2 linked regions of the Algoriphagus sp. Y33 genome follow. The protein of the gene in region 1 interacts with the protein of each later gene in a pairwise test. Links are inferred from orthologs where the notes say so. Each region holds a gene or a part of one and is shown in the gene's direction. Other genes may lie near its edges. The genes, in order: recA and dprA.

What was found.
Region 2: the proteins of recA (region 1) and dprA interact in binary tests that used the Bacillus subtilis proteins (3 or more experiments, as listed by UniProt). The link is inferred for Algoriphagus sp. Y33 from one-to-one orthologs.

What each region holds. Positions count from the first base shown.
Region 1 is NZ_CP061947.1:6,225,580-6,240,635, forward strand. Bases 4,467-7,342 are described here. They hold recA (recombinase RecA), read left to right. Parts: upstream 4,467-5,322; coding sequence 5,323-6,363; downstream 6,364-7,342. Other genes in these bases: ID165_RS25815 (DUF3108 domain-containing protein), read right to left, coding at 4,467-5,022; ID165_RS25825 (ABC transporter permease), read right to left, coding at 6,459-7,342. Outside these bases: rpsB (30S ribosomal protein S2), read right to left, coding at 1-460; rpsI (30S ribosomal protein S9), read right to left, coding at 500-886; rplM (50S ribosomal protein L13), read right to left, coding at 896-1,339; ID165_RS25800 (RluA family pseudouridine synthase), read right to left, coding at 1,520-2,230; ID165_RS25805 (cell wall metabolism sensor histidine kinase WalK), read right to left, coding at 2,310-3,386; ID165_RS25810 (response regulator), read right to left, coding at 3,387-4,079; more of ID165_RS25815, read right to left, coding at 4,231-4,466; more of ID165_RS25825, read right to left, coding at 7,343-7,706; tRNA preQ1(34) S-adenosylmethionine ribosyltransferase-isomerase QueA, read left to right, coding at 7,837-8,886; ID165_RS25835 (2-C-methyl-D-erythritol 4-phosphate cytidylyltransferase), read left to right, coding at 9,239-9,919; ID165_RS25840 (LiaI-LiaF-like domain-containing protein), read left to right, coding at 10,059-10,889; ID165_RS25845 (sensor histidine kinase), read left to right, coding at 10,920-11,960; ID165_RS25850 (LytTR family DNA-binding domain-containing protein), read left to right, coding at 11,957-12,685; ID165_RS25855 (DUF2795 domain-containing protein), read right to left, coding at 13,041-13,262; ID165_RS25860 (DUF349 domain-containing protein), read right to left, coding at 13,341-14,588; energy-dependent translational throttle protein EttA, read left to right, coding at 14,721-15,056. UniProt on the Bacillus subtilis protein: Multifunctional protein involved in homologous recombination, DNA repair and competence.
Region 2 is NZ_CP061947.1:2,804,075-2,819,979, forward strand. What follows is about bases 3,562-6,461. They hold dprA (DNA-processing protein DprA), read left to right. Parts: upstream 3,562-4,397; coding sequence 4,398-5,525; downstream 5,526-6,461. Other genes in these bases: ID165_RS11425 (16S rRNA (uracil(1498)-N(3))-methyltransferase), read left to right, coding at 3,562-3,984; ID165_RS11430 (MerR family transcriptional regulator), read left to right, coding at 4,073-4,426; ID165_RS11440 (hydroxymethylglutaryl-CoA lyase), read right to left, coding at 5,534-6,391. In the rest of the region: ID165_RS11410 (ribonuclease Z), read left to right, coding at 1-127; ID165_RS11415 (queuosine precursor transporter), read left to right, coding at 124-915; ID165_RS11420 (DEAD/DEAH box helicase), read left to right, coding at 1,446-3,203; more of ID165_RS11425, read left to right, coding at 3,280-3,561; ID165_RS11445 (hypothetical protein), read left to right, coding at 6,726-7,247; ID165_RS11450 (histone H1), read right to left, coding at 7,511-7,690; ID165_RS11455 (Gfo/Idh/MocA family protein), read right to left, coding at 7,936-9,036; ID165_RS11460 (heme-binding protein), read left to right, coding at 9,156-9,614; ID165_RS11465 (hypothetical protein), read right to left, coding at 9,686-9,901; ID165_RS11470 (hypothetical protein), read right to left, coding at 10,227-10,520; ID165_RS11475 (serine hydrolase), read left to right, coding at 10,654-11,589; ID165_RS11480 (sodium-translocating pyrophosphatase), read left to right, coding at 12,272-14,512; ID165_RS11485 (SusC/RagA family TonB-linked outer membrane protein), read left to right, coding at 14,984-15,905. UniProt on the Bacillus subtilis protein: Protein that helps load RecA onto ssDNA during transformation. Binds cooperatively to circular ssDNA, is able to bridge different segments of DNA. Favors the loading of RecA onto SsbA- or SsbB-coated ssDNA and formation of RecA-DNA filaments.

The sequences.
Region 1 (15,056 bases):
AGTCAGCGATACCGCCAAGAACATCTTCCATTTTGTCTTTCTGACGGGAAACCATCAAACGCTCTTTTTTCGCAAGGTTTTTATAAGCTTCCTCTTTCATCAATTTGTCCAAACCGGACATTTTCTTCAATGATTTACGGATAGTAGCGAAGTTGGTCAACATACCGCCTAACCATCTTTCGGTTACGTAAGGCATGTTCAGTCTTTTCGCTTCAGTAGCTACAAGGTCTTTCGCTTGCTTTTTAGTAGCAACGAACATCACTTTTTTGCCGGAGCGTACGATTTGCTTGATAGCATTAGATGCTTCGTCGAGGCTAGCAAGCGTTTTGTTAAGATCGATGATGTGGATACCATTTTTCTCCATGAAAATGTATGGAGCCATTCTCGGATCCCACTTTCTCGTCAAGTGTCCGAAGTGAACACCAGCATCTAGTAAGTCTTTATATTCTAATTTGGCCATTATAAAATGTGTTTTTCTATATAAGGAAGAATCTCCAGATTAACGTTTAGAGAACTGGAACTTTCTTCTTGCTTTTCTACGTCCTGGCTTCTTACGTTCTACCATTCTAGGGTCACGGGTAAGGAAGCCTTCTTTTTTCAATGCAGGTCTGTGCTCTATGTCGAACTCACACAACGCACGGGAAATAGCCATACGGGCTGCTTCTGCCTGACCTGTGATTCCACCACCATCTACATTGATCTTGATGTCGTAGTTACCATCTACTCCTACTAGAGTCAATGGTTGTTTTACTACAATTCTGTGAAGCTCAAATGGGAAGTAAACTTCTAGAGATCTGTTGTTTACGGTAATCTCACCTTTACCAGGAGCCATGTAAATTCTGGCTACAGAGGTTTTTCTTCTACCGATTTTGTTAATCATTTCCATAATAGACGATTAAAGAGTGATGGCTTTAGGCTGTTGTGCAGTATGTGGATGCTCAGATCCTTCATACACGTACAAGTTGCCATATAATTTTCTTCCCAATCTGTTCTTAGGCAACATGCCCCGTACAGCTTTCTCGATCAAGATAGTGGAAGATTTCTCTTTCAATAATCTCGGTGTAGAAATACGCTGTCCACCTGGATAACCTGTGTGTCTCACATAAACTTTGGAGTCCCACTTGTCACCGGTTAGTCTGATTTTGTCTGAGTTGATTACGATGACGTTGTCACCACAATCAACGTGAGGAGTGAAGCTTGGCTTCGTCTTACCTCTCAAGATTTTCGCTACCTCACTAGCCAATCTACCCAAAACTGCTGCTTGGGCATCCACTACCACCCATTGCTTATCTGCAGTCGCGGCATTGGCTGATACGGTCTTATAGCTCAAAGTATCCACTGTGTAACTGTTTAATATTTAGCTTGTTAAATTTATTTCACCCTCAAAAAGGGACACAAAGATAGGAGTATTTTATTTTTGATGCAAAATATTTCCAATACTAAGTCCTAATTTTCACAGGATTAGCTTTTTACGACCAATACAAATCGGGTGTTTCTTGCTTTTTTGGTCTGGATGATCTTAGCTGTTTTTTTCCAATTGATTGACCAAAACCTTGAAATCTTTCGGATAAGGCGCATTCACGAATATTTCCGTGCCGTCCAAGCCCTGAAATCCAATCGAATAAGCATGAAGCGAAACCCGCTGCATAATCGGCAATTCTTCTGTCTCTTTTTTTAAATTGAAGCGGCGTTTGATAGAAGAAAGGTATAAAGGGTTGCCTCCGTATAAGGTGTCTCCACAAATCGGGGACTTCAGATATGCCGAATGAACCCTAATCTGGTGCAATCTTCCAGTGATGGGTTTGCATTCGACCAAGGTGTGCGCATAGTAAGTCTTCAATGTGTTGAAGATTGTCTGCGCCGGCTTCCCTTCTTTACTTACTTTGGCGATTCCTTTGTTGTTGGCTAAGAGATTGCGGTCGACCAGCTCATCGCTGAATTCCTTGATCCCTTCCACCACTGCATGATAGACTTTATTTACTTTTCTGCTTTCAAACTGCATCGCCAAATGCCTGTAGGCCACTGGATTCTTGGCAACCACTAGACATCCTGAAGTTTCCTTGTCCAGTCTATGACACAGTTGGGAATCGGGGGTGTGTGTCTTGGCAAGGTCTAGGATGTTCTGCGCCTCGTGCCTATCGTCTAAGCTTGACAGATACGGTGGCTTATTGATTACCAGGTAATCCCCGTTTTCAAACAGAATAAGATTTTCAAAATCTACTTTCTTCATGGATTCTCCTGCCTCTTCAATTGAGGCTGCAAAAGTAGGATAAAAAAGGGTGGCTAAAAAACTTCTCCTAATTTTATTCTTAGAGAGTTACCGCTTTTAGTTTTTCCTCAGGGGAATCTATTTTAACCAGTGGAAGTGAAAAACTGAAAATGGATCCCTTGCCTACCGTAGAGCTCACAGAAATCTTGCTTCTGTGGCCTTCCATGATATGCTTGACTATGGCCAAACCCAAGCCTGTACCTCCTTCTTTTTTGTTTCTACTTTTCTCCACTCGATAGAAACGCTCAAAGATTCGCTTCAGATCCTCAGGAGGAATCCCCTGGCCATCGTCCTGCACTTCCACCTGAATAGTGTTTTTCATGGTTTTCATGGCTATTCTCACTTCTCCTCCATTATGGTTGTATTTCATGGCGTTGAAAATGAGGTTTTGGCATACCCGATAGATTTTCTGCCGATCCCCGGAAGTGATATACGTTTTGTTGGGTTCAAACTCAAATTGTATGTGTATTTCGCGCTTTGAAGCTTTGTGCTCAAGCTCTTCAATAACTTCTTCTAAGAGGCCTTGGAGGTCAAATTCAGTGAAATTGAATTTAATCACACCACTTTCCATTTGGTTCAGGGTAAGTAAATCCTGAACCAATATATCCAGCGAATCCAGACTTTTGGCAGCGCGTTTCAGAAATCTCATGCGAACTTGTTTGTCATCGATGGCTCCATCCAATAGTGTGTGAATATAACCTTGAGTGGCAAAAATCGGAGTTTTTAACTCGTGTGAGATATCCGCGATGAATTCTCTTCTGAATTCGGCGTTTTTTTGGAGAGTGTCAATTTCTTTCTGCCGGGCTATTGCATAGGAGTTGATTACTTTATTGATCTTCCGCAAAGGTGAAATAGAGCCTTTTCTTCTTTTTTCACTGATCTCAGACAGGTCTTTTCGCTGGATTTTTTCCAAAAGAGAGTAAATGTCTCCTATTTCCTTGAAGATGAGAAATTCCAACATAAATGAGATCAATAGGTATGCTGATGAAAAAGAAACACCCCATGCTACAAAAAGCAGGATGGGGGTGGCTCCATTCACCAGTGATAGAAAGGCAGCCACCAGAGCCGAGATAGCTACAGCCAAGATCAAGGAAATTCCTCTGGAAGTGGTAAACATTTATAGCCCTAATTCGAATTTATAGCCTACGCCTTTTACTGTTGTGATGTAGTCTTCTCCGATTTTCTCACGCACTTTTCGGATGTGCACATCCACAGTTCTGGCCAATACAAACACATCAGCTCCCCATATATTCTGAAGAAGTTCATCTCTGCTGAAAACGATATTGGGATTCTTGGATAGAAAATACAAAAGTTCAAATTCTTTCTTGGGAAGAGTGATTGTCTTTCCGGATTTGTCGATTGTATAACTTCCCCTGTCAATAATCAGGTCTCTGATTTTGATCTGAATCTGCTCTTGTTCTTTTTTTGACTCACGCCGGAACAAGGCTGAAATCCTACTCATCAGCGCTCTGGGTTTGATAGGTTTGGTGATGTAATCATCGGCGCCCACGTCAAATGCGGCTACTTCGGAATATTCTTCCATACGGGCAGTGAGGAAAATAATGAAGGTGTTTTTTAGTTCTGGGACCTGTCGGATCTGAAGACATGTCTCTACGCCATCTTGGTGAGGCATCATGATGTCTAGAAGAATCACATCGGGTAAAAATTTTGCAGCAGTCTTTACCGCTTTCATTCCATCTTCAGCTGTAGCTACATCATAGCCTTCTTTTTGAAGATTGTATTTCAGGATTTCAACAATATCAGGTTCGTCGTCAACTACCAGAACTTTGATTTTTTGCTTGTCGCTCATCAGTGATTTCTTAATGTTTGCATTAAAATTAATGAATATTTAAGGATTGAAGCCAAATAAAAGATGGGAAGTGCTTGTCTTTTGGTGCTAATAGTGACATTTTGTTTCGCATTCAAAGGACAATGTTACCGCTATATTATGAACACCTCAATTAAAGCGTTTTTAGTCCTTTCGCAGAAATAATATCCAGATTCAATGACCCAATGAAGAGATTGGCTTTGATTTTTACTGGGATTTTGTTCTGATCCTTTGTGACCCATACCTTCACGGGGAATTCTCCCCTGAATAGTTTATTCTTAGGCAGCTGCGGCGAAAAAATGTAAGTTTCTTTCTTTCCAAGCTTGGTGTCGAGGGTTTCTGTGCCCTCATAGATTAACTTTATGTTATATATTTCCTTATCGAAGAATCCTCTGATTACTATTGTCTCTCCTTGCTTTAAATTCCGTAGATCTTGCGATCTCAAATGATAAAAGCCGCTGACCAAATCTTGAACTTGGCCAGGTAAGTCAAAATCTTTCGTCTCTTTCAGGTTTCTATTCTCTTTGTCAAAAAGCTTCATTGTAGCTTTTTTGTTTTTTTGGTCGAAGTGGACAAATTCGTGTTTTCTGTATTTTCCTTCCTCGATATGTCTATAAGATGTGGTTGGCAGAAGTGTTTCCATATCGAGGTATGTTCCCCAGTTGTCATTCACTTTTCCGAATATAGTTGCTGCTCCTTTGGTTTTGCCGTATACATCTATCTTATAGTGGGGCTTGTCATTCTGATCTTGCGCTCGTTTGGATATATGCATTTTTGCATCGGCAAGATTTAGCCAACCATAGGAAACCTCAAATGATAACTCCTCGCCAAAAGTGAAGGGAGGGCTGCCTACCGGATCTTGTGCTGATAGATCGGGTAGGGTAAGGAAAAAAAGGAGTATAAGTAATCCGGAGATTCTTTTCATCTGATTGGTTTTTGATTTTTAGAAGACAGATAGCCTATCCCGTCCGCCTCGGCGGATCGGGAGAATCTCGCATGGTAAATAATCATTCCGGTGTGTGTTGCCTTCGATATGCTCGATTTCATAAATTTTAATGACAATACCTGACGAAAAGAGCTGTATTCTATAGGTATTACGAAAAAACGTGCCGAAAGGCGATTAAAATTACGAATTTGCCTTTCCAAAACAATAGTACCGGCCGTCTTGCTTATAGACAGCTGTTTAATTACTTTCATATAACTATAATTCTAACGAAATAAAAGCATGAGTAATAACGCTGAAAAATTAAAAGCCCTGCAATTGACTATCGACAAGCTGGACAAAACTTACGGCAAAGGCACCGTGATGAAGTTAAGCGATAATAAGGTTGTGGATGTCCCGGCTATCTCTACCGGTTCGTTGGGGCTGGACATTGCTCTGGGAGTGGGGGGGATTCCCCGCGGTCGTGTGATAGAGATTTATGGTCCAGAATCTTCAGGAAAGACTACCTTGACTTTACATTGTATAGCTGAGGCGCAGAAGGCGGGTGGTTTGGCTGCCTTTATTGATGCGGAGCATGCCTTTGATAAGAGCTATGCGGAGAAACTGGGGATAGATACAGAAAATCTTCTCATCTCTCAACCGGACAATGGGGAGCAGGCGCTTGAAATCGCCGAGCATTTGATCCGTTCTGGAGCTATCGATATTATAGTAATTGACTCAGTGGCTGCTTTGGTGCCAAAAGGTGAGTTGGAAGGTGAAATGGGAGACAGCAAAATGGGCTTACAGGCTAGATTGATGTCTCAGGCTTTGCGTAAGCTTACCGGTGCGATCAACAAGACCGGCTGTTCTTGTATATTTATTAACCAGCTGCGTGAGAAAATCGGTGTAATGTTCGGTAATCCCGAGACTACTACCGGTGGTAATGCTTTGAAATTCTATGCCTCAGTGAGACTTGATATCCGCAGAATCGGTCAGATCAAGGAAAGCGCTGATAATATACTAGGCAACAGAACCAAAGTGAAAGTGGTGAAAAATAAGGTAGCTCCACCATTTAAAGTTGTAGAATTTGACATCATGTACGGGCAAGGAATTTCCAAAGTGGGAGAAATAATTGACCTGGGTGTGGAGTTGGACATTGTCAAAAAAGCAGGATCATGGTTTTCTTACAATGGAGAGAAGCTTGGACAGGGCAGGGAGGCTGTGAAAACCTTACTTCTTGATAACCCGGAACTGATGGAAGAGCTGGAGGTGAAGATCAAAGCTGCCTCAGGCTTATCTTCCCCCAAGGCAGCAAGTGCAGGTGAAGTGATCGAGAAGGAATAAATAACGGGAGTTTGCACAGATGATACACACAGAAAAGGGGGTGGTCAATTATTGACCACCCCCTTTTTATGGTTAGGTAGAGAAAAACGCAGGTTTTATGTAGTCCTAATCGCCTCTACAGGATCCATCCGTGCCGCGAGCGTCGCGGGTACAATCCCGGAAACTACCCCGATGATAGTAGATACTCCGAGCCCAAGGATAATGTTTGCAAAGGAAAGTACTATTTCCAGGCTGCCCAATTGGATGAAGGTTAGCAGGAAGACAATGAATATCCCTGCGATTCCCCCGATCAGACTTAAGCACACAGACTCAAATAAGAATTGAAATAAAATGAAGTAGTTTTTAGCTCCCAAAGATTTTTGAATCCCAATGATATTGGTCCGCTCACGGACTGATACAAACATGATGTTTGCGATACCAAAACCGCCAACGAGAATTGAAAAGCCACCGATTACCCATCCTGCGACAGAAATCACGTCAAAAATAGAACCGATAGCATTCTGAATAAACTCGGTTTTATTCAAAGCGAAATTATCTTCATCCCGAGGCCTTAGGCCTCTTTTGGCACGAAGTAAACCCGTCATTTCGTTTTCTAGTGCTACCAACCCTATGTCTTCTTCCAATCCTTTGACAGCAATTGTTGGTTCCATGCCGTTTCTTCCTGTGTAGTACATTTTATTGAAAGCCCCGTAAGGGATAAGACAGGCCTCATCTTTGGAAGGGGCATCAAATAGTCCTTCGCCTTCTTCTTCAAATACCCCGATCACGGTAAATTTCATCCCTTTTATTTTGATGGATTTCCCGATCACTTCTTGCTGTGGATATAGTGTATTTGCAATTTTTCTCCCCACAATGGCTAAGTTTCTAGAAGCTTTGATTTCCGATTGGGTAAAATATCTCCCTTCTTCCAGAGAGATTTCATATACGTCTTGGTAAGAATATACTGCACCTGTAAGAGACATGCCTTGGTAGGCATTGCTCCCTGCTTTGACGGTAGTATTGGCTGATGCCGATATGGTAACTGCTTCAGCTGAAGTAAGTCTTTGCTGCAAGAATTCATACTCATCGACGGTACCGGGAGGTCTGCGGAAATATTTCCACCATGGATAATCCTGAGGGCCATTTGCGAATGGGAACCGGTCAACCCGCATCACATTAGTTCCTAAAAATGAAAAAGATGATTTTATGTTATTTTCCAGAGAATCGACCAATGTAAATACGGCGATAATAGCGAAAATACCCACTGTGACTCCCAGAAGGGATAATATGGTACGGGTCAGATTAGTTTTCAATGCTGATATCGCGAAGCGAAAACTTTCCCATGAGAGTTTGAAAAAGAGCATGCCTTTGTAGTTGGTTTAAAACAATTTGTTAAGTTAGCTGAAATTGCCTGATATTGTTAGTATCTTTGCATTTTTTAGAGTTATTCTATTAGAGTCATTCTAAATCACTCAAGACATCTAAAACTTACCTATGAAATTATCGGATTTCAAATTTGACGTTCCAAAAAAACTAATCTCTCTTTATCCTGCAGCAAATCGGGATGAATCCAGATTGATGGTTATCCATCGGGATACAGGTGAAATTGAACACAGAGTTTTTAAAGATATTACCGAATACTTCGGTGAGGGTGATGTCTTTGTTACCAATGATACTAAAGTTTTCCCAGCCAGGCTATATGGGAATAAAGAAAAAACCGGTGCAGAAATCGAGGTTTTCTTGTTAAGAGAACTAAATGCGGAATTGAAGCTATGGGACGTGTTGGTAGATCCGGCCCGTAAAATCAGAGTGGGTAATAAGCTTTACTTTGGTGATTCTGATCTAGTGGCAGAAGTGATTGACAATACTACTTCCAGAGGGCGTACCATTCGTTTCCTGTTTGATGGGACAGAAGAGGAATTCCATAAGACGATCGATACGCTTGGAGAAACTCCGATTTTGAAGGAATTTATAGAAAGAAAAGTAGAAGCAGAAGATAAGGAAAGATACCAAACGGTGTTTGCTAAGAATGTGGGAGCGGTAGCTGCACCAACAGCCGGGTTGCACTTTACCCCTCACTTGCTGAAAAGATTAGAACTTCAAGGTGTGGATGTAACCCCTATTACACTGCATGTAGGCCTTGGGACTTTCCGTCAGGTAGACGTGGAAGATCTGACTAAACATAAGATGGATTCGGAGAACTATGAAATTCCCGATGGAACGGTGCGGTTGGTCAATAGATCATTGGATGCCAAAAAGAAAGTTGTAGCTGTAGGCACTACTTCTCTGAAGACGATCGAGTCATCTGTGACTGCCAACGGAAGGTTAAAAGCTAGTGCCGGCTGGACTGACAAGTTTATCATTCCTCCATACGAATTCAAAATTGCAAATGCGCTGATTACTAATTTTCATTTGCCGGAGTCAACATTGCTTATGACAGCAGCGGCTTTCGGAGGCTATGATCTGATCATGAAGGCATACAAAGAAGCCATCAAAGAGAAATATCGATTCTTCTCATACGGAGACGCGATGTTGATCCTTTAATACTAAAAGCTCCGAAACGGAGCTTTTTTTGTTTAACCCCAGAGAGTAGAAAGGTTTCGCAAAGGTGGCGGTGGTCCTGCTTCTCCAGAAGTTGGATTTAGCGGGGTTTTCATCCCGGGTAGTGAAGTTGCCAATTCATGAGCGGTTTTAGTGGGTATCTTTTAGCCGGGGAGTGCATGGAGGTTTTCGTAGAGTTTGATGGCAGAAAGAGCGAAGTCGAAGCCTTGTTTAAGCAGCTTACTTTAATCACCGTTATTGCAGACCTAGTCACCATAGTTTGTATATTCACACAGATATAACGTTGCAATAAAACTTGGGAAGGTTTGAGTTTTTACTTTTGCGGGAAAATATTATGACAGATAAAGCGGCAATCCTGGTGGCAGGAGGAAAAGGAACTAGAATGGGCGGGCCAGTTGCCAAGCAATATTTACCCGTAGCGGGACAGCCTGTATTGATGCGTACACTCTCGGTTTTCTATAGGGTGGATCCATCCACGGATTTGATTCTCGTATTGCCTGAGAATGACTTTTTGTACTGGAAGGAACTTTGTAAGGAATATAAATTCACCATTCCACATCGCTTGGTCTCCGGAGGGAATTCTAGATTTCAATCGGTGAGAAATGGGCTGAATTCTCTAAATCCAGAAACTAAGTTGGTGGCTATCCATGACGGAGTCAGGCCGTTTGTTGCAGCGAGTGTTATTTCAGAAAGCTTTGAAGTAGCGGCTAAAGCAGGAAGTGCCGTTGCTGTGATTGCGTTAAAGGATTCGATCAGAAAGCTGACTGATGACGGCAAGTCATTTTATGAAGAACGGCAGTATTTCCGAATGGTCCAGACTCCCCAGACATTTCTGGTAGAAAAAATCAAGAAAGCATTTGCTGTGACTGAACTTCAGCAGTTTACAGATGATGCTACAGTCTATGAAAATCAAGGCTGGCAGGTGGCACTGATCTCAGGAAACCCCGAAAATATAAAGCTAACCTCTCCTGAAGATATGGATTACGCAGAATTCATCGCCAGTAAGGATTTCTAGAACCGGTTAGATTTCTCCGTGAAATTTCACCGACTTTTTTTGGGGCTTCACCGACTTTTTGGCTCAATTGGCCTCTTTTCTGTTTTGGAATGCAATGGCTTCCCATACTTTCGGCTATCATTTTAAAACAATCTAAAAGATGAAACGGAATCATAGAATCAACAATAATGACGGAGGGATGATCTTCGGGTTTATAATCCTGGCTGTGGGTGTCTTAATCTTACTTAGGAAACTTGATGTTTTTTATCCTGATTGGTTGCTTTCATGGCCTATGATATTAATTGCCGTCGGAGTTATTACTCTGGTTAAGCATGAGTTCAAAAGTTTCTTTGGAGTTATGATGCTCGGCTTAGGGATGTTCTTTTTGCTTGAGCGGGAATTCAATTTTCATTTTGGTGTTCAGCGATTCATATTCCCTATTGCCTTGATTTTGGTGGGGATCTACCTGATCACAAAGAAGCGAAAGGAACAACAGGTGCTCGATGATATTCAGGAAAAAATAAAAGCTAGATCAACTGCCTCACTTACTCCGGGCAAAGACTACAATAAAGACGAAAAGACTTCTTTTACGGAGCAACCTGCCGGTGAAAAATCTTATGCGGGAATGTCGGGAGTCTCAGGCACAAGCTATTCGGACAGTGTTTCCATTGATTCTATCATGAGTGGGATCAATAAGAGGATGCTTACTAAGAATTTCCAGGGAGGAAAACTAACTGCTGCTTTTGGCGGGATAGATCTGGATCTTACACAGTCTGATTTTTCAGGGATGGTGACACTTCAGGTGGACGTGATATTCGGGGCCATTAAATTGGTGGTGCCTCCGCATTGGGATGTACGGGTAGAAGTAACCAATATAGCTGCGGGAGTAGAGGATAAAAGAGTATATCGCCAGTCTGAGGTAGATTCTGACAAAGTTATGGTGATAAGGGGGACAGTATTCTTCGGCGGTTTGGAAATCAAATCTTATTAACGAAATTCCTTCTTTCAAATCCCCTGACTTTTGTTTTCAAGAGCATTTTCAAATCCTTCAAAAAGTAATTGGATCATCCAGGGATCCGGAGTAATCTGGTTCCTTGGAACATTCGGATTGCTCATCTATTATGGTATTGCACAGTCGACGGCGATAGTAGATGCTTTTTTCTACGCAGTTCTCTTTGTTTTCGGAGTAAATATCCTAGATCGGACATTCAATTTTTATGTTCCAACAGGGCGTAACAACAGCATGCTTTTAATCTTTCCTTTGCTTTACAGTTTTGTTGCAACTTACTTTCATTACCATCTTATTAAGTGGATTTTTGATGCTGATGAGGCTTATTGGAGTTTTCTTCGCGGCAACTTTCTCTTACGATGGGCTGTTCTGGGCATAGCTGAAGTTTTGGTGGCTATAGTGGCTTTGGCAGTTTCCAAGCTCGAAGAACAAAAAGAAATCAAAAATCGAGAGTCAATGATGAATGAACTCTCCAGAGAAGCGGAGTTGACCCAGTTAAGGCAGCAGCTCCAACCTCATTTTTTATTTAATAGCCTCAATTCGATCAGTGCCCTTACGGTATCACAGCCTGCTAAGGCCAGAGAGATGGTGCTTCAGCTTTCGGATTTCCTCCGGGGCACTATCCGGAAAGATCATCAGCAGTGGGTTAGCCTAGAAGAAGAATTGAGTTATCTGAAAATGTATCTCGATATCGAGCACGTTCGCTTCGGGCATAGATTGGAAGTGGTGTTTGAAGTGTCAGATGAAGTAAAACAGATGCGTTTGCCTCAACTGTTAATTCAGCCCTTGCTTGAAAATGCAATAAAACACGGCCTTTATGGCATCACAGAGGACGTGAAAATAACGATCCATGCCTTCAAAGAACAAAATTATTTGATGCTTCAAATCGAAAACCCTTTTGATCCGGAGGTAGCTGTGCCCAAGGGTACCGGTTTCGGATTGAGCTCGGTGGACCGCAGGCTGTTTTTGCTTTTCGGCAGAAAGGATTTACTGGAGTCTAGGTCATTGGGCTCATTTTTCATCGTAATTTTAAAAATCCCCCAACAGAAATGATCAAGACTCTAATCATAGATGACGAACCTTTAGCCGCGGGTATTGTACAGGAGTTTTTAGCGGGTTTCCCTCAGTTTGAACTTGTCGCAGTATGTCAGAACGGGTTTGAGGGGCTTAAAGCTATCCATGAACATGAGCCGGATTTGATTTTTTTGGACGTTCAGATGCCTAAAATCACCGGATTTGAGATGCTGGAACTCCTTGATGAGCCTCCTGCAGTGATCTTTACCACGGCTTTTGACCAGTATGCCCTGAAGGCTTTTGACTCGATGGCAATTGATTACTTACTCAAGCCATTTTCTCAGATGCGATTTTCCCAAGCGATAGAACGGTTTATGGCACAGCAGCAAGGAGTGGCGGATCAATCCACACACAAGCTAAATGAGTTGGCAGAGAAGCGAAACCGTCTTGTCGTACGTGTCAAGAATGAAATAAAAATCATTCCAACGCATGAGGTGAGTTTTTTCGAAGCCGAAGATGATTACATGGCCATTCATACTCCTACGGGGAAATTTTTGAAGAAAATGACGATGAAATCCTTAGAGGAAGCACTCGATCCTGCCAAGTTTGTCCGTGTACATAGGTCTTACCTGATTAATTTGAATGGAATCACCAAAATAGAGCCTTATGAGCGTGATAATTACCTAGTGATACTTCGGGGTGGGCAGAAAGTGCCCGTGAGTAAGGCAGGGTATTCTAGGCTGAGGCAGGTTCTTGGTTTGTAAGAAGTGGAAGTCAACAGCTATCAGTCGAAGTATTCAGTTAGGCGGCATTGCGAGGAGCGAGGCATGAGCGACGAAGCAATCTGTTTCATGATAAGGGATTGCTTCACTCCTCCGTCGTTCGCAATGACGTGAAAAGGATTTCCATTTGCTGGATTGGCGGAGTCTTCAGGCTTGTGCCTTTTGAAATGCAATCTTCAGACTGCTATGGTTGAATAACCTTATAATCACTGATGGACAGTCTGAAGACTGCAATACTTTAGGTCCAAGTCATGAGGCTCAGAACCAGACTTAAGCTTTGCGGTTAAAATCATCAAATTACAAAAAAGAAAGCCCTGAATTGCTCAGGGCTTTAAATTTAATATTCGTCTTCGTTGAAGAAGAAGTCGTCTTTGGTAGGATAATCAGGCCAAATCTCTTCGATGGTCTCATAAGGTTCGCCATCGTCTTCTAATTCTTGTAGATTTTCTACTACTTCCATTGGTGCGCCGGATCGGATGGCATAATCAATTAATTCATCCTTGGTGGCTGGCCAGGGTGCGTCCTCTAAATAGGATGCTAATTCGAGTGTCCAGTACATAATGTTTATTTTAAAGGAGTTCCGGAGTTTAAGGGTTGCAAAATTATTCTTTTTTTGAAATATTCAGCGGTGTACAGACTATTTAAAAGAAAGTTGTTTTAAAATATAATTTTTGACATCAACTTTCCTCTTCACAGCAAATAATTTTTTCTTCATCATAATATCAAAATCAGCTGACTGAACGCGGAAATTCTCCGTATTGCTTTGTGCCGCTTCCAGCTCTGTTTGATCTCTACGTAGCAAATCTTTCAACAGAGCAACTTTTATTTGGGATTGCTCTGCATCAGGTTTCTCGTCAAAGTCCGGGTATTTACCATGAACAAGTTTCTCTAGGAACGCTTTTTCAAATACGATATCGGAGAAGAACTGGAATGACCTGACGGTCAGGTTTGCCTCTCTTGGTTTACGCGGAGGGAGTTTTCGCCACTCTTCCTGAATCGCTTTGGCTCTACCGATGAGTTCATAGGAGGTGGGCTTAGCTGCCAATCCTTTGATCTCTTCTGTCAAAGTGTCTATCTTCCGCATTAGTTCCCGAGGGTTCATCTGAGGTCCGGTTTGGAGTGTTCTTTTATATCGTGAGAATATCCGGTTATTCAATCTGGAGAATTCATCCCAAAGCGGCTGTCTCTTTTCCGCAGGTACCTTGCCCGCCTCTTTCCATTGCCTTTGGATTTTTTTTGAGATATCAAAGGCGATCTTAGCATCGGGAAAATCATGTGCTTCCCGGGCCTGGACTACCAGCGCTTCGTACACTTTGATGTTTTCCTCTGCCTGAAGAGCAAGACCCTCGAAGAAATGTCTTCTGTTTTCAAAGAAATGCTGCACTAGTGCATTGAAGGTGTTCTCGACTTCCTCCTGGTTTTCTTTATCCACAGGACCTGTTTTGATCCAGCGAAGCTTGAGCTCTTTATAAAACTCGGTGGTCTCTTTCCAGTCAGTATCGTCTTTTCTGGCTTCAGCTTCTAGAATCAACCCTTTTTTGACTTCAAGGTTTTTGGCTCGATTTACTTGAATAATCTCATTCAAGTATTCCTCTTGCTGGCTTAGGTCGTTGATCAGCGGCTCAAAATCTCCCAATGCATCGGAATGCATAAGGGACTCTCTGAGGTGAATGAGTTTCATCAGGAAAGAACCTTTGTTCTGATTCTCCTGAATATCATTCTTGAGTTTGGCTACTTTCTCTTTGAGTTGTTCAAATCTTTCTTCAAAATACTTGAGCGTAGAGGCCTCATCTTCTTTTACTTCACCGATTACCCTATCTTCCTGTCCCAAAAAACCCCTCAAATAAACTTTGTTGTCCTTGATATATCCATACGGATGCTCCATTGTTCTACAGTAGGTTAGGTGGCGGTTTTCAAATTTCCGCAAATTAATTAATTCAAAAGCACTTATCCTAAGAAAGCGGTTTTTTTGCCATCTTTGATGTCTAAGTGCAATTTTAAAGTAAAAATATAACGCATGAGTTCAGAAAAAATCATCTTTTCCATGGCAGGAGTTTCAAAAATTTATCCGCCACAGAAAAAAGTCCTCAAAGATATCTACCTCTCATTTTTTTATGGAGCCAAAATTGGAGTCCTTGGTTTGAATGGTTCCGGTAAATCCTCCCTCTTGAAAATCATTGCGGGAATGGATACGGAGTTTCAGGGGGAAGTAGTTTGGTCTCCGGGCTACACCGTGGGAATGCTGGAGCAGGAACCAAAACTCGACCCCACCAAAACAGTAAAAGAAGTAGTGGAAGAGGCGGTTTCTGAGACCGTCGCTTTGTTGAAGGAATTTGAAGAAATCAATGAGAAA
Region 2 (15,905 bases), 3.4 Mb from region 1 along the record:
TGTAAAAAAATTGCTTCTGGGTCATTTCTCTTCACGATATATAGAGCTGGAACTTATGTTGGATGAAGCAAAAAGTGTATTTGTCCCTAGTGTTTTAAGTGAGGAAGGTCAGACTTATGCCATATGAACAAGGTACAAAACTCCCGCAAAACCAATCTTTTTATCATTCTGGGAAGCATCTTTCTGACCAATGCAATTCTGGCAGAGATCATCGGTGTTAAGATTTTTTCCGCAGAGAAGACGCTGGGATTTGATCCCGTAAACTGGACTTTTTTCGGAGAATATTTATTGGATTTCAATCTTACCGCAGGTGCCATAATATGGCCGGTAGTCTTTATTACTACCGATATTATCAATGAATATTTTGGAAAAAAAGGGGTGAAGAAAATCTCATTCTTGACTGCCGGATTGATTGCTTATGCATTTGTGGTCATCAGTGTTGTTACAGCTTTGACACCGGCAGATTTCTGGCTCGAGGTAAATGCTACTACTCCTGAAGGTGATAGTTTTAATATAAGTTATGCATTCAACACAATTTTCCGACAAGGCCTCGGAATCATCATAGGTTCACTTACTGCATTCCTACTCGGTCAATTGATCGATGTGTATGTTTTTCAAAAGCTGAGATCTATCACTGGTGAAAGCAAAATCTGGCTGAGAGCCACAGGTTCTACGTTGGTAAGCCAGTTTATCGATTCATTTGTCGTCTTGGGAATTGCTTTTTATGTGTTTGGAAACTGGAGTTTAGACCAGATCATCGCAGTAGGAATAATGAATTACCTCTACAAAATGGTCGTTGCCATTGTACTTACTCCTTTACTTTACCTAGGTCATGGAATCATTGACCGATACCTGGGCAAAGAGCTGGCTGCCGAAATGATCGAAGAAGCTAGTGAGAATAAGGCCTTTTTGTGATTCTAGATTTGAGCGCTTCAAAAAGACGGCCCGCTCTCTAGTGTTGGTTAATGTTGAAAATAGAGATTACTTACGTTGTCAAATCACCTCAAAATCTATCAGAGACAAGTACACAGTACAAGTAGCCGAAAATCAAATTATTAAAAGATTTCTTTCTAAATCAAGTAACGTAAGACCAATCCGGATATTCACAGCAGATCAACGAGTACTACTTTATAAAACAGGCTGTAATTAGCTCCGCTATGCATTTGAAAATTGTAGGAAAAATAATTGATCTGCTATCTTAATATTCAATACAATCCTCTGTAAGCACAACCTCTCATCACTCCAACCAAATATTTCACTCCTTAACCCGTCATTTTTTTACAATTATTCTAAATATTTTTGAAGATGGTTTGGCATTCCAAAATATTAATCATACTTTTGCACCGTCAATAAGACAAAAAACAATTTTTCGTGCCGTGAATTCCTTACTGTCGCTTGTCGGGATATTTATTAGGACCGAATGGCAGGGAAATTAAGGAAACATCATGGATCAAACACTCAAGTTCTCAGACTTGGGAATTTCTTCAGAAATTCTTAAGTCAGTGGAAGAGATGGGCTATACCCAACCTTCCCCAATTCAAACTCAATCTATCCCATTTATCCTGCAAGGAAGAGATGTCATCGGACAAGCTCAAACAGGTACGGGTAAAACAGCAGCTTTTGCTATTCCGATCATCGATTTGGTCGATGCAGATCTCAACAAGCCGCAAGCAATTATTCTTTGCCCTACCCGTGAACTTGCAGTTCAAGTAGAAGGCGAAATCCAAAAACTTGCTAAATACCACAGAGCGATTAATTCTGTAGCTATCTACGGTGGTGAATCCATCGATCGTCAAATCAGAGTTCTCCGTAGAGGAGTTCAGATCGTTGTAGGTACTCCGGGACGTGTGCAAGATCACATCAACCGTGGTACATTGAAGCTGGATTCAGTTGGCATCCTTGTTTTGGATGAGGCTGATGAGATGCTGGACATGGGCTTCAGGGATGACATCGAAGCGATCCTTCAGGAAATGCCGGATGAAAGACAGACTGTCTTCTTCTCTGCTACCATGGCGAAGCCTATCATGGATTTGACCAGAAAATATCAGACGAATCCTGAAATTGTCAAAATAGACAAAAAGGAACTGACGGTCTCCAATATTGAGCAAACCTATTACGAAGTCAAAAATCCATTGAAACTGGAATTGATGGCCCGTTTAATGAATGTTCACAACATCAACCTAAGCGTGGTATTCTGTAATACCAAGAGAATGGTAGATGAAGTTACTGAAGGATTAGTAGCAAGAGGAATCGCCGCAGATGCGCTTCACGGAGACTTATCCCAAGCTCAACGTGACAAAGTAATGGGCAAATTCCGTAAAGGACATTGCAAGGTACTGGTAGCTACAGATGTGGCTGCAAGAGGTATTGACGTGGACAATGTGGAAGCTGTATTCAACTTTGACCTTCCTTTGGACGAAGAATATTACGTACATAGAATCGGACGTACCGGCCGTGCAGGCAAAAACGGTAAAGCAATTAATTTTGTGACCGGAAGAAGAGACAACTTTAAGATGAGAGATTTGGAAAGATATACCAAAGCTACTATTACGAAGATGTCCCCTCCTTCTGCTGCAGATTTGATCGAATTGAAAAAAGCTCAGTTCGTAAAAAGTGTAACAGAACAAATTGAAAAATCAGAAGACAACCAGCTATTCGAAGCTACTATCGGACAAATGCTAGCAGAAGGTCTTACGATCGATCAGGTTGCTGTAGGTTTGATGAAACTTGTGATGGGCGACTCAGTGAAAGAAATGAGCGAGCAGAACTTTAGTATAGACGCATCCGGTGGAGACAGAAGAAGAGAAGGTGGACGTGACGGCGGAAGATTCGAAAGAGGTGGACGCGGAGAACGTGGCGACAGAGGCGGAAGAAACGAAAGAGGCGGTGAGAGAAGAAGAGAATTCGGAAACCGTGAAGGTGGATCAAGAGATGGTGGTAAAAGACCTGAAAGAGCTCGTGAAGCAAACATGACACGTCTATTTTTGAATCTTGGTGCAAAAGACAGAATCCGTCCAAATGATATTGTAGGTGCGATTGCAGGCGAAACCGGCGTACCGGGACGCAGCATCGGCGGCATCGATATCTATGACAACTTCTCTTTTGTGGATGTTCCTTCCAAAGACGCTGATCAGGTGATCCAAGGAATGAAAAACAACACCATCAAAGGCAAGAGTGTCAGCATGGAGGTTTCTAAAGGTTAATAGATTTTAAGGTTTATATGGTTTAAAGCACATTTCTTCATTGAAATGTGCTTTTTTTGTGTCTTAGTATTTACCTATGCAGCTCTTTTTTCAAGAAAACATCACCCCTCCTCTTATTTCGTTAGATCAGGATGAATCCAGGCATCTCTATAAAGTGCTTCGCAAAAAACAAGGCGATCATGTTTTTGTAACAAATGGAGCAGGACTTCTCTTTGAATGCGTGATCCTAGAAGCCAATCCCCGAAAAACAAGTCTGAAGGTCGTGCACACCACCGAGGTGGAAGAAGAATCCTTTCACATTCACCTTGTCATCGCCCCTACCAAAAGCCCCGATCGAATGGAGTGGATGGTGGAGAAAATCACTGAAATCGGCTTTCATGAACTTACACTTCTACAAACCATGAATTCGGAGAGAAGTTACCTTAAAACTGATCGCCTGGAGAAAAAAATAATTTCTGCCTGTAAGCAAAGTCTCAAATACCGAATTCCTATTCTTCATCCGATTTCAAAATTGGATGAAATTCTGGATTCTGGTGAATTTGAAGATTATCAGAAGTTCATTGCTTATGTGGATGAGCATCATGATCACCATTTGTTTGATAGTGCTGACCCTAGAGGAAAATACCTAGTTCTAATTGGTCCGGAGGGTGATTTTGATCCCGTTGAAATCAAAAAAGCATTGCAGGCGGGTTTCAAACCCGTGTCATTGGGAAAAGCAAGACTAAGAACAGAAACAGCGGGACTAGCCACAGTCCAGATACTACAAACACTAAACCGATAAAATAATCGTTTTTTTCGTAATGAGTTAAAGTTCTTGTTGAAAAAACTATTGCATTTTCATTAATTTAGAGTCAAAGACAATTTTTACCGTGCCATACAAAGAGCGAGAAATAGAAAAGAAGTATTATTCCATTGGGGAAGTAGCGCAGATATTCAAAGTAGCACCATCATTGATTCGGTATTGGGAGGGTGAATTTGACATTATCCGCCCAAAGAAAGACAGAAAAGGCAATCGACGCTATACCAAGTTGGATATCCAGAAAATCAGATACATCTACCATCTGGTAAAGGAAAAGGGATATACACTACAAGGAGCTCAGGAAGTGATCAAATCCGGAAAGGAACAGGGTTTTGACAAGGTGCAGGCGGTGCAAAAGCTTCAGGAAATCAAAGATTTTTTAATCAATATCCGCGATGAATTCAATGCAAAATCAAGCTCATGAAGATTTACGGTATCATTTAGCACTACATCTGGCTCCGAAAATTGGATCTGGAATATTCAAAGCCATTATTGCCTATTCAGGATCTGCGTATAATTTTTTTAAGCTTCCTAAAGGTAAAGTAGCCAAGACACCAAAAGTCGGAGAGAAATTACTTGCACTTCGGAATCAAGAATCAGAATTGCTTCGAAAAGCAGACGAGCTAATCAATGTCTGCGAAAAAGAACATTTTCAAATACTGACTTCACTCCACCCGGATTTCCCCCTGCGATTCAACATGCAGGAAGACAGCCCTGTGGTAATTTTCACTCAGGGAAAAAACAAATTGAACCTTGACCGTACAGTAGGGATTGTAGGAACCCGAAGTGCCACTACTTATGGAAAATCCGTAACCCGAAAGATAATAGAAGACCTAGCCATCTATCAACCTGCAATTATTTCCGGGTTAGCCTATGGCATAGACATAGAAGCACACAGGGCAGCCTTAGCCTGCGGGCTGCCCACTATTGCGGTGATGGGATCGCCTATTGGCCGTATTTATCCGGCTGTACATAAGAAAACAGCCGAATCAATCATGGAAACGGGAGCCCTGATAAGTGAATATCCACCTGAAAGTACGATGGTACCCGGGAATTTCCCTGCACGAAATAGAATCATAGCCAGTCTGTCGGATGCTTTAATCGTGGTGGAAGCTGCTGAAAAAGGAGGTGCATTGATTACCGCTGAAATAGCCTACAGTTACGATAAAGATGTATTTGCCGTACCTGGCAATCTACAATCCCAATACAGTGAAGGGTGCAATTTGCTCATCAAGAAAATGAAGGCAAATATTTACACCGGCCCAAACGACGTAGCTGAAGCACTTTTTTGGAGTAAACCCGGAGAAACAAAAGTGATAAGACCAGGAGTTGATCTAAACAATCGAGACAACGAAGATCAGGCTATACTTCGGATTCTGATGGAAAAAGATGAAGTAGAGGTTGATTCGTTAAGTATCGCCACAGAGATCCCCCTCGGACTGCTTTCCTCTAAACTGCTGGCATTGGAGTTTGAAGGAATAATAAAATCACTTCCGGGAAAAAAATATAAACTTCTTGTCTAGCAACTTTATTATTCTACGGGATTAAACACAAAATCCGCAAGCTTCATAGCCTCAGCAAACTCAGCTTTATTTAGTTTCAAATTAAATCCAGAAGACTCCAGGGTTTCAATCATCACCTCAGTGGCTATATTGCCTACCAGTTCATCATCTGCCATTGGGCAACCGCCAAATCCTTTAAGTGCTCCGTCAAATCTTCTGCAACCTACTTTTACCCCTGCCCTCACCTTTTCAGCGACTTCGGAAGGTCTACTATGAAGATGTGCGCCAAACTCTATATGTGGAAAGGCAGAGATCTGTAAGCTCAGCAAACTCCCAATCAGCTCGGCGTCTGCCGCTCCAATAGTATCTGATAACGAGATTATTTTAACACCCAACCGGTCAAGTTTCTCAACAAATCCAGCTACTAATTCCGGTGAATAGGGATCTCCATAGGGATTACCGAAGCCCATGCTCAGATAAGTGACCAATGTTTTTCCATTTACTTCACAAAGATTCTGAATCTCTTCCACCATCAGCAATGCATGGGCAATACCCGCATTAGTGTTTCTCTTCTGAAAAGTCTCGGACACAGAAAGCGGAAAACCCAAGTAATCAATCTCGGGGAAATCCATCGCATCATTAGCTCCACGCACATTGGCTACTATCGCCAACAGCTTACTTTTGGAATGATGCAAATCCAATAAACTGAGAACTTCAGCGGTATCACGCATTTGGGGAATAGTCTTCGGGCTCACAAAACTTCCAAAATCAATTGTATCAAAGCCAACTTCCAGCAGTTGATTGATGTATGCGGCTTTGATTGCGGTATCAATAAACTCCGGAATTCCCTGCATTGCATCCCTCGGACATTCTATCAATTTAATCATGTCACAAGTTACCAAAGATCATTTACTCACACACAGATATTGAAGACTAAACACGTTCCCTTTTAGCCAAATCATCTCAACTTACACGGCCCAAACCTCTACTGCCTTGTGCCCTAATGAACAGCTTGTGGAAATATTGGGTAACAATTATACCAACCCGGGGAATATACTATACCCGAAAATAGTGGAGAAACTCATCAGAAATAGTGGCTACAGGCAATAAAAGCATATTGAAGCCACCTGCTGTGTGAAAACGACAGCTTGGAAAGAGTATTGCATGGGATAAGTAAGAAATAACCATCAAAACCTTTTTGAAACTAAACCAATCTAAAAAATGAAAACTAAAGTAACTTTAATTATCGGAGCAGCAGTAGTCGCAATGTATTCTTGTGATACCAAAAACTACACAGAAGAAGATAGAATACAGGTAACTGAAAATCTGAAGAATTATGTGGACAGCGTAGAAAGTGCTGTTAAAATCGTTCCTGTTCACAACTGGAGTGTAATTGAGGAACGATACGATAGTTTGGATTCCAGAGCTGAGAAAGTTTACAATGACTTGAAAGTGGAGGATGAAAATCTTGAGATGATTGAAGAGCGCTATGAGACTGTCGTTAAGAACGCCAAGGCAGAATCCGAGAATTTTGAACGGACAGCAAAAATGCACATGGATAATGTAGAATCCTGGTGGGACAAAACTACAGCTAACGTAGAAAAGGGTGCAAAAAACACCTCTGAAGACATCGAAGAGGCTACCCAAGAAAGTCTTACTTGGCTGGAAAAAAACTTCGATAAGCTGGGAGATGAATCCAAAAAGAAATATGAAGAAATCACAAAAGAGCTTCACAAAGATTAGATTAAGCTAAGAAAATATGATTGCAATGATGCTAATGCTAGTAGTCATATTTTCTTTGTTTTACTGAATAGAATATTGACAGGCGGGGATGACGGCAGACTTTAATAGTGCCTGCGCTAGCGTTTTACCGAGATTTCTGCTGATATGGTTTTATACCGTAGAGAAGCCGATATCCATTAAGACAGTCATTTAATCAATAAAAAAAAAGCCTTCCGTAATAAATACGGAAGGCTTTTTTATTGATTAAAATTGGCTAAGGAAAATTATTTAGCCTCATTTTTCTTTGCTGTAACTTCAGCTCTGATTTCCTGTGCAAGATTTTTGATGGCTTGCATACCTGTTCTCACTCTAGTACCAGCTGCTTTGTTACCGTTTTCGTAGAATTTTGCAAAGTCTGCTTCTAAAGAATCGACCAAATCTTTAACTTCTTGGTGTCTGCTCATAATCGTTTTATTGGTTGGTTATAAATTATACTTGAGTACAATAAACATCATTTATAGTGCCATTAGAAGTCTTTTGGCGTTTATTTTTAATTTTTAGTGCAGAAAAATGATGTTTTCATCAAAATGCTCGTTTTATTAAATTTTTAGCAACATTTCCCTCCAAAAATTGATTTTAAAATTCTGCCAAAACGCTTCTACTCTCCCCAAATTGGCTTATTGATTGCCCAGAAAAGATTCCTCTTCATTTAAATCATAACTTTTTCGCCTTTGTCTGCAGATTCAAGTATTGCTTGAACTATACGAATGTCGCGAAGTCCTTCCTCCCCAGGTACTGCTTGTGGTTTTCCTTGGAGTATAGTTTGGGCATCGTTATCCATCTGCCATACCTGTTCCATCGGCTGCTGAAACGGGAAGTTAATTTCGCCTAAAGGACTACTCCCCTTGTTGCCTGCATATGCTGAAAACGGTGCCATCTCAATAGTTCCTTGTTCACATGTGATATTCAGGAAGTTTATATTTTCTGCAAAGGAAGTCTTGATAGTGCCGATCACTCCTCCCGGAAATTCCAACTCAGCTTCTACAATCTCTCCTAGTCCATCTTTGTAAATATCAGGGCGTTCAGTCCATATTTTAGCCGAATTCACCGCTAGAGGTTCCATACCTGATCCCAGCCTAGCCCCTTGAATTGAATAAACCCCCATATCATAGATAACTCCTCCACCCATTTCTCGCTTTTGTTTCCAGTGATCAGTACGGTTTTCTCTGTACCCTGCTGCACAATCAAGTCCTGATACTTTCCCTAGGCTTTGCTCGGCTACAATTTTCTGAAACGCCTGCGTGTTTGGCTCATGCTGGCACCTGTAACCAATAGATAGAGAAACATTTGCTGCCTTGCAGGCATCAATCATAGCTTGGCACTCCCCGACCGTCATTGCCATAGGCTTCTCACACCAGACATGCTTTCCGGCTTTAGCGGCCCGAATCACATATTCCTTATGCATAGAAGGAGGCAAAACTATATATATCACATCTATGTTCGGATTCTCGGCTATAGAATCGAATGTGTCATAATTGTAAATATTCTCCTGAGGGATTTTATACTTAGTTTTCCATACCGCTGCCTTGGAAGGAGTTCCCGTCACTATTCCTGCCAAGTAACAATTTTCTGTTTTCTCCAGTGCGGGAGCCAATAAGTCAGTACTGTAATATCCTAATCCAACCAGTGCCACCCCAAGCTTATCTTTGCGTAGCTTAGACGAGGCCAGCACACTAAAGGGAGATATCAGGCTTGCACCCGCTCCAAGAGCGATAGATTTCAAAGTGGTTCTTCTTGTGATAACATTCATAGGTTTTAGGTTAAGGGTTTGATAATTTATACATCTATCAAGATACAGTTTTCATTTATACCTCCAAAAAAATATTAAATTCAACTGTGCAAATACACTCTTATCAAGATAACGTCAACATGAAAAAACTAGCAATTATTATTTTACTGCTTATCCCATTTTTCACCCAGGCTCAAAATCAGCTTCAACCCTACCTGACACTGGATGATGCGATCAGGATCTCTGATGCTGCACAAGCTAAATCCACGGCAGAAGGATGGAACATGGTAATAGTGGTACTGGATGCAGGTGGGCATATAATATCACTTCGCAAAATGGACGGAGTACAAATTGGGAGCATAGAGGTTGCCTTGGGCAAAGCGAAAACTTCCGTTTATTTCAAACGTCCTACTAAAGCCTTTGAAGATATGATGAAAGGTGAAGGTGGATCGCGAATTGCCACCCTACCAAACGTCGTCGCAATTGAAGGCGGCCTGCCTATTTTCAAGGATGGTATAATCGTAGGTGCGATCGGCATCTCCGGGGCCACTTCAGCTCAGGACGGAATTGTAGCTACTGCTGGACTGCAGGCATATTAATATAAAACTTAAAAGTTCAGAAATCCTCCATTATCTAAGGCTGACAATTTCTTACCCGTTCACCATTCTAATCAGAAATAAATAGAATGGACTGTGATCTTGCAGCAATTCTTGCACAGCGTCACTTCCTTTCTAATAGTCAAGGCTTTCCTTATTGCTTCTTTTCCTGTATTATATGGCCCTAGGTAATCCCGTTCATAAGAATTGGGGATATGTTCGCAATCACGGTCGTGTATTTCATACAATCCCTTCTCATTTGGGTTGGAAGACAGGTAAAAGAATTTCATAAAATTAGGCTAATGAGTTAATAGCTCAAAAGTACCCATCTATGTCTGATGAAAACATACCCTATATAGGGTATTTTTAAGCCCTAAATCCAAATTCCTATCTACTTCCTATGATTTTACCCCCCTTTTCTGATTGATAAATAGCTGTTTGACTTATGAAACAGGTTTTATCAACACAAATTTCAGTTCATCCCCGGCACTACTGAAAAACAGCATTTTAACCTAAATCCCAGACATTGACAAATGTAACGTAGGGTAGCTAGCAGCAGCAAAAGTCAGATGGAATCACGCATTAGGTCCTGTATCAGCCTGTGATAAAATGACACTACTGCATGTACCTAAGCAGCAACTCCCTCCATTCCTCCTCCAGGCTCAACTCCGGCCTGCTCTCACCTGATCTCCTATACCAATAATCGGCATTCCAAAGATCTCCTTCCTTTCTATGCAAATAAGCGTGGATTCTGGCAGCTTCCTTTCCTTCCAAGCTGTCCACCTGATCATGCGCTTTTACCCAATTTCCGTTCCCATCATACCAAAGTGCCTTCAGCATAGGGTTGTAATCGTTGATCTTAACTTCTGATTTCAGAAATTCTTCAATGGTTTTATCGTCTATCGCCATTTTTTATCTTTTTATCTTCCCAAAGAAAAGAAGCTCCTGTATAAATCCTTTACTCTTCCGTGACTTTTTTGCTACATTCCACGAGCCATGTTGGATTAAGCATAATCGCTTTAATGCTTCAACTTACCCCCGTATGACCATATATAGATCTTTGATTACTTTATTTTTGACTTTTACCTTGTCGATTGGGCTTTTGGCCCAGTCAGGAACTGATTACCATTTGGAAACCTCTATCCAAGAGTTGACGGAGTCCTTTCAAGGAAATATCGGGATTTACATTAAAAATCTAAAGACCGACGCTACTGTGGAAATCAATGCCGACACACTATTTCCCACTGCGAGCATTGTCAAAATCCCCATTCTCTTAGGCATCTTTGACAAAATAGAAAAAGGAGAACTGCACTATAGAGAGCCTTTGGTTTATCGTGATTCTATCAAATATGGCGGCTCAGGCATCATGCAATTTTTCAAAGACTCTACGTTGACTGATTTAAGTACTTTGATTGCCCTGATGCTCAGCTACTCAGACAATACCACCTCTCTTTGGAATCAGGCACTTGCCGGCGGCGGCACTCAAATTAATAATGTAATGGATCAACTGGGATACACTGAAACGCGGGTAAACAGCCGCACACCCGGGAGAGAACTCATCTGGGAAAAATATGGCTGGGGTCAGACTACTCCAAAGGAGATGGCTGATATTCTGGTACACCTAAACAACGGGGACTTAATCAGTCAGGCTGCCTCCGAACAGATGTATAGATTACTGTCCAATACTTTTTATACCGATTATGCTGTTTCGGGTATCCCGCCGGGAATTAATGTAGCAAGTAAACAGGGAATGGTAAATGCATCCCGTTCTGAGGTGTTTTTGGTGAATTCCCCTGAGGGGAGTTATGTCTGCGCCATTTTCACCAAGAACAATGTAGATCAAAGCTGGGATTTTGACAATGAATCCTGGGTACTGACTAGAAAGATCTCCAATCTGATTTGGAATCATTTCAACCCAAATCACCCCTATACGCAACCAGAAGGGATAGAAAAATACCTTGAAGGACTCGCATATTAAAGCCAGGAAAATCGCCCTTGCTCTAAAGCTCTTCAAGAGCTCGCCAAGAAGAGGTCATAAACCAACAAAATAAGCGTGCTTACCGTCAAAAAGATTAATCCTTAAAGCCTTTTTTTATTAAAATTATATGTTTAGGTATGTTTGTTTAGTGACTGTACATTTAGGATGACGCTAACTAAAAAAGCTGACCTCACATGGCTTTGATTGGCTACACTGGGCGCATATTCCTCGTCTAGACCTTCTTATAAAATTCCTGACAGCTTAATTCAACGTAATTTAGAGTAATTTGATTTTGAGACTATTTATAACTATTTGACCGCAGGTATCTTCCTACAATCGATATAAAGTTCTGACATTTAACTATTTACAAATAACTAGAATCGTAAGTCTAAGTTCAATAATACTCATTTGATTCTCAGAGCACTGCAGCTTTAAACAGATGGGATTTTTAAAAAATATAATCGGTTTGGACAATCCTTTCATTTTTTCTTTTTGCCAAATTTCAATAAATCTTAAGCATTCTAACAATAGGCTTAAACTAAACGATGATTTTGTTGCACAATCGTCAATAAATTCTTCAAAAACAGGAATTTAAGCTATTATAATCTGCAATTGGTCGGTAAATGAGAAGTTATATATTTGCTCAATTAACAAACCCAAAATTAACAGTAAGATACACCTTATGGAACAAGCTTTGATTTATGTCGTCCCTGCATTGGGGCTGGTTGGCCTGATTGTAATGGCCATTAAATCTGCCTGGGTAACCCGGCAGCAAACCGGCGATAAAAACATGATGGAACTCGCCGGCTATATAGCCGATGGGGCCATGGCTTTTTTAAAGGCTGAGTGGAAAGTGCTTTCCTATTTTGCAGTCATCGCCGTGATACTTCTGGCATGGTCAGGAATGTCGGTGGAGACTTCCAGCCCTGTAATTGCCATTTCCTTTCTAATAGGAGCCGTATTTTCAGCTTTCGCTGGATATATAGGTATGAATATCGCTACCAAAGCCAATGTCCGAACCACTCAGGCAGCAAGGACAAGCTTGAAACATGCCCTTAAAGTCTCCTTTACGGGAGGCTCCGTCATGGGGCTTGGGGTAGCAGGATTGGCCGTTTTAGGTCTTGGCTCATTATTTATCCTGTTTTACCATATGTACGTGCAAAGCGTAGGTGCAGGTGTAAATGGTGTAGAGATGGAAAAGGCACTTGAAGTTCTTGCGGGCTTCTCCCTAGGTGCTGAATCTATTGCACTTTTTGCGCGTGTGGGAGGAGGTATTTATACCAAAGCAGCCGATGTAGGCGCTGACTTGGTAGGAAAAGTGGAAGCTGGAATACCTGAGGATGACGTAAGAAATCCTGCAACAATTGCTGATAACGTAGGTGATAATGTAGGAGATGTGGCAGGGATGGGGGCTGATTTATTTGGCTCCTATGTAGCCACCATCCTCGCTACGATGGTTTTGGGACGCGAGATAGTATCAATGGATAATTTCGGAGGAATTGCCCCTATCCTACTCCCTATGATCTTGGCGGGATTAGGCATCGTATTCTCCATCATGGGGATGTTCTTTGTTACCATCAAAAATGATAAAGGAGATGTGCAGCATGCCCTGAATATGGGAAACTGGTCATCCATTGTCTTTACAGGAATTGCTTCATTTTTTGTGGTGAAGTATATGCTCCCGGAGACGCTTTCTATCCGAGGCTATGACTTTACCAATATGGATGTGTTCTATGCTATTATCCTTGGGTTGATAGTAGGAACTCTAATGAGTATCATCACAGAATATTACACAGCAATGGGCAAACGCCCCGTAAAATCAATCATACAGCAATCAGCGACCGGGCACGCCACCAATATCATTGCAGGTCTTGCAGTAGGAATGGAATCCACAGTCCTTCCTATACTTGTGCTCGCAGGCGGTATCATGGGATCCTATGCTTTTGCGGGGCTTTATGGAGTAGCCATAGCGGCTGCAGGAATGATGGCTACTACTGCCATGCAGCTTGCAATTGATGCTTTTGGGCCTATAGCCGATAATGCGGGAGGAATCGCCGAAATGAGCCAATTACCTGAAGAAGTAAGGCACCGAACCGACATTCTTGACGCTGTTGGAAACACTACAGCCGCTTCGGGCAAAGGATTTGCAATAGCCTCCGCCGCTTTGACTTCTCTTGCCTTGTTTGCTGCTTTTGTGGGAGTAGCCGGAATAGATGCTATAGATATTTTCAAAGCACCTGTATTAGCGGCACTGTTTGTTGGAGGAATGATTCCTTTTATATTCTCTTCTCTTGCAATCGCTGCAGTAGGCAGGGCTGCAATGGATATGGTGAATGAAGTAAGACGGCAGTTCAGGGAAATCCCGGGAATTATGGAATATAAAGCCAAACCGGAATACGAAAAATGTGTAGAAATCTCTACCAAAGCTTCTCTTCGTGAAATGCTACTGCCGGGAGCTATTGCCCTCATTACTCCTCTGCTGATTGGTTTTGGCTTTCAGGATGTATTTGAGCAAGTCTCTTCTGCCGAAATGCTGGGGGGGTTACTCGCCGGAGTGACAGTCTCCGGAGTTTTAATGGGAATGTTCCAATCCAATGCAGGTGGAGCCTGGGACAATGCAAAGAAATCCTTTGAAAAAGGTGTAGAGATTGATGGTGAGATGTATTACAAAAAATCCGAGCCGCACAAAGCTTCTGTGACAGGCGATACCGTAGGTGATCCCTTTAAAGACACTTCAGGACCATCAATGAATATCCTTATCAAATTGATGTCTATCGTTGCTTTGATCATCGCACCTCATATCAGTCAAAGTCCACATCCCGACGCTGTGGCAGAAAAATACAGAATCAAAAAGGAGATCAATTATGATAACGGGAAAGAAACCCTACCTAAAGTGATATCAGAAATCAAGAAAGTGAATTAATTAGGAACACTCTTGTGCCTTACCAAACAGACTGCCTGGCTCAAGGCAGTCTTTTTTTTGTCCTTGCCTACAATCAGTTAGCTTAATATTACTCCTATTCAAAATATAATACGGCAAAAAGCAGCAATTACAAATATTATTTGACTTGAAATTAAATAGTAACATTTCGTTAAAAATCAATGTGAAAAAATTGAAATAACCACCACATTATTCTTAATTTATGGGATAATGATAGAAATAGGCATCAGTTTTCATCTAATTTCTGTTTTTTGAAAGATTTATGGCCGATTGAGAAGCAGTTTATACTGAATAGATGCTTATAGAAAAGGATGGCCTTTTCTAAAGTATCTGGGAGGCTACCTGTTTTTACCCGTTTTATAATTTTAGAAACAGGATAAAGATGCAGGGATTTGCCAGATATCATTTAAAAAACTGATAAACCAATTTATACACTTTAAAACAAAAAAACACATGAAGAAAAGCTACGCAATGACCTTGCTTTTTCTTTTGGGGTTTCTGGCTAGTATACCACTCTACGCACAGCAGACGGTCAAAGGAAAAGTAACAGCCCAAGAAGATGGCATGCCACTTCCTGGGGTGAGCATCGTGGTTCAAGGCACCAATACAGGTGCCGTGACCGACTTGGAGGGCAACTACTCGATCTCTGTTCCCAATTCCGAATCTGTTTTGGTATTCTCTTTTATTGGATATACCACCCAACAAAAGATTGTAGGCAATTCTTCCGAAATCAACATATCCTTATCAGAAGACATATCCCAACTTGGGGAGGTAGTAGTCACTGCCCTTGGAATCACCAGAGACGAGCGATCAATCGGTTATTCAACTCAGGAAGTAACAGGTGAAAATCTTACTTATACTAAAGAACAAAACGTACTAGGTTCGCTTTCAGGAAAAATAGCCGGTGTGCAAGTGACCGGCTCATCTGGAGCAAGTATGGGCGGAACCCAGAAAATAAAAATCAGAGGGGTAAACTCCATTTCAGGAGGCGGAGAGCCTTTAATGGTTATAGATGGTACTCCTATTTCCAACTCAAATTTCTCAGGTGCTTCAGGGCAGGATTACGGTAATTTAGGCCAGGATGTCAACCCGGAAGACATAGAGACAATTAACGTATTGAAAGGTCCAGCAGCTTCTGCCCTTTATGGAATCAGAGGTCAATACGGGGTGATTATGATCACTACCAAAAAAGGCAAGAAAGGATCCGATGTAAAAGTGGAATTGAATTCAGCCATTTTTGTGGACAAGGTATTTAACCTAATGCCATACCAGAACCTCTACGGTGGTGGTGCCAGCCAGACGTGGAGAACCCTCCCTAACGGTGATAAATATGTAGATATGTCAGTAGATGAAAGCTGGGGACCAAAAATGGATG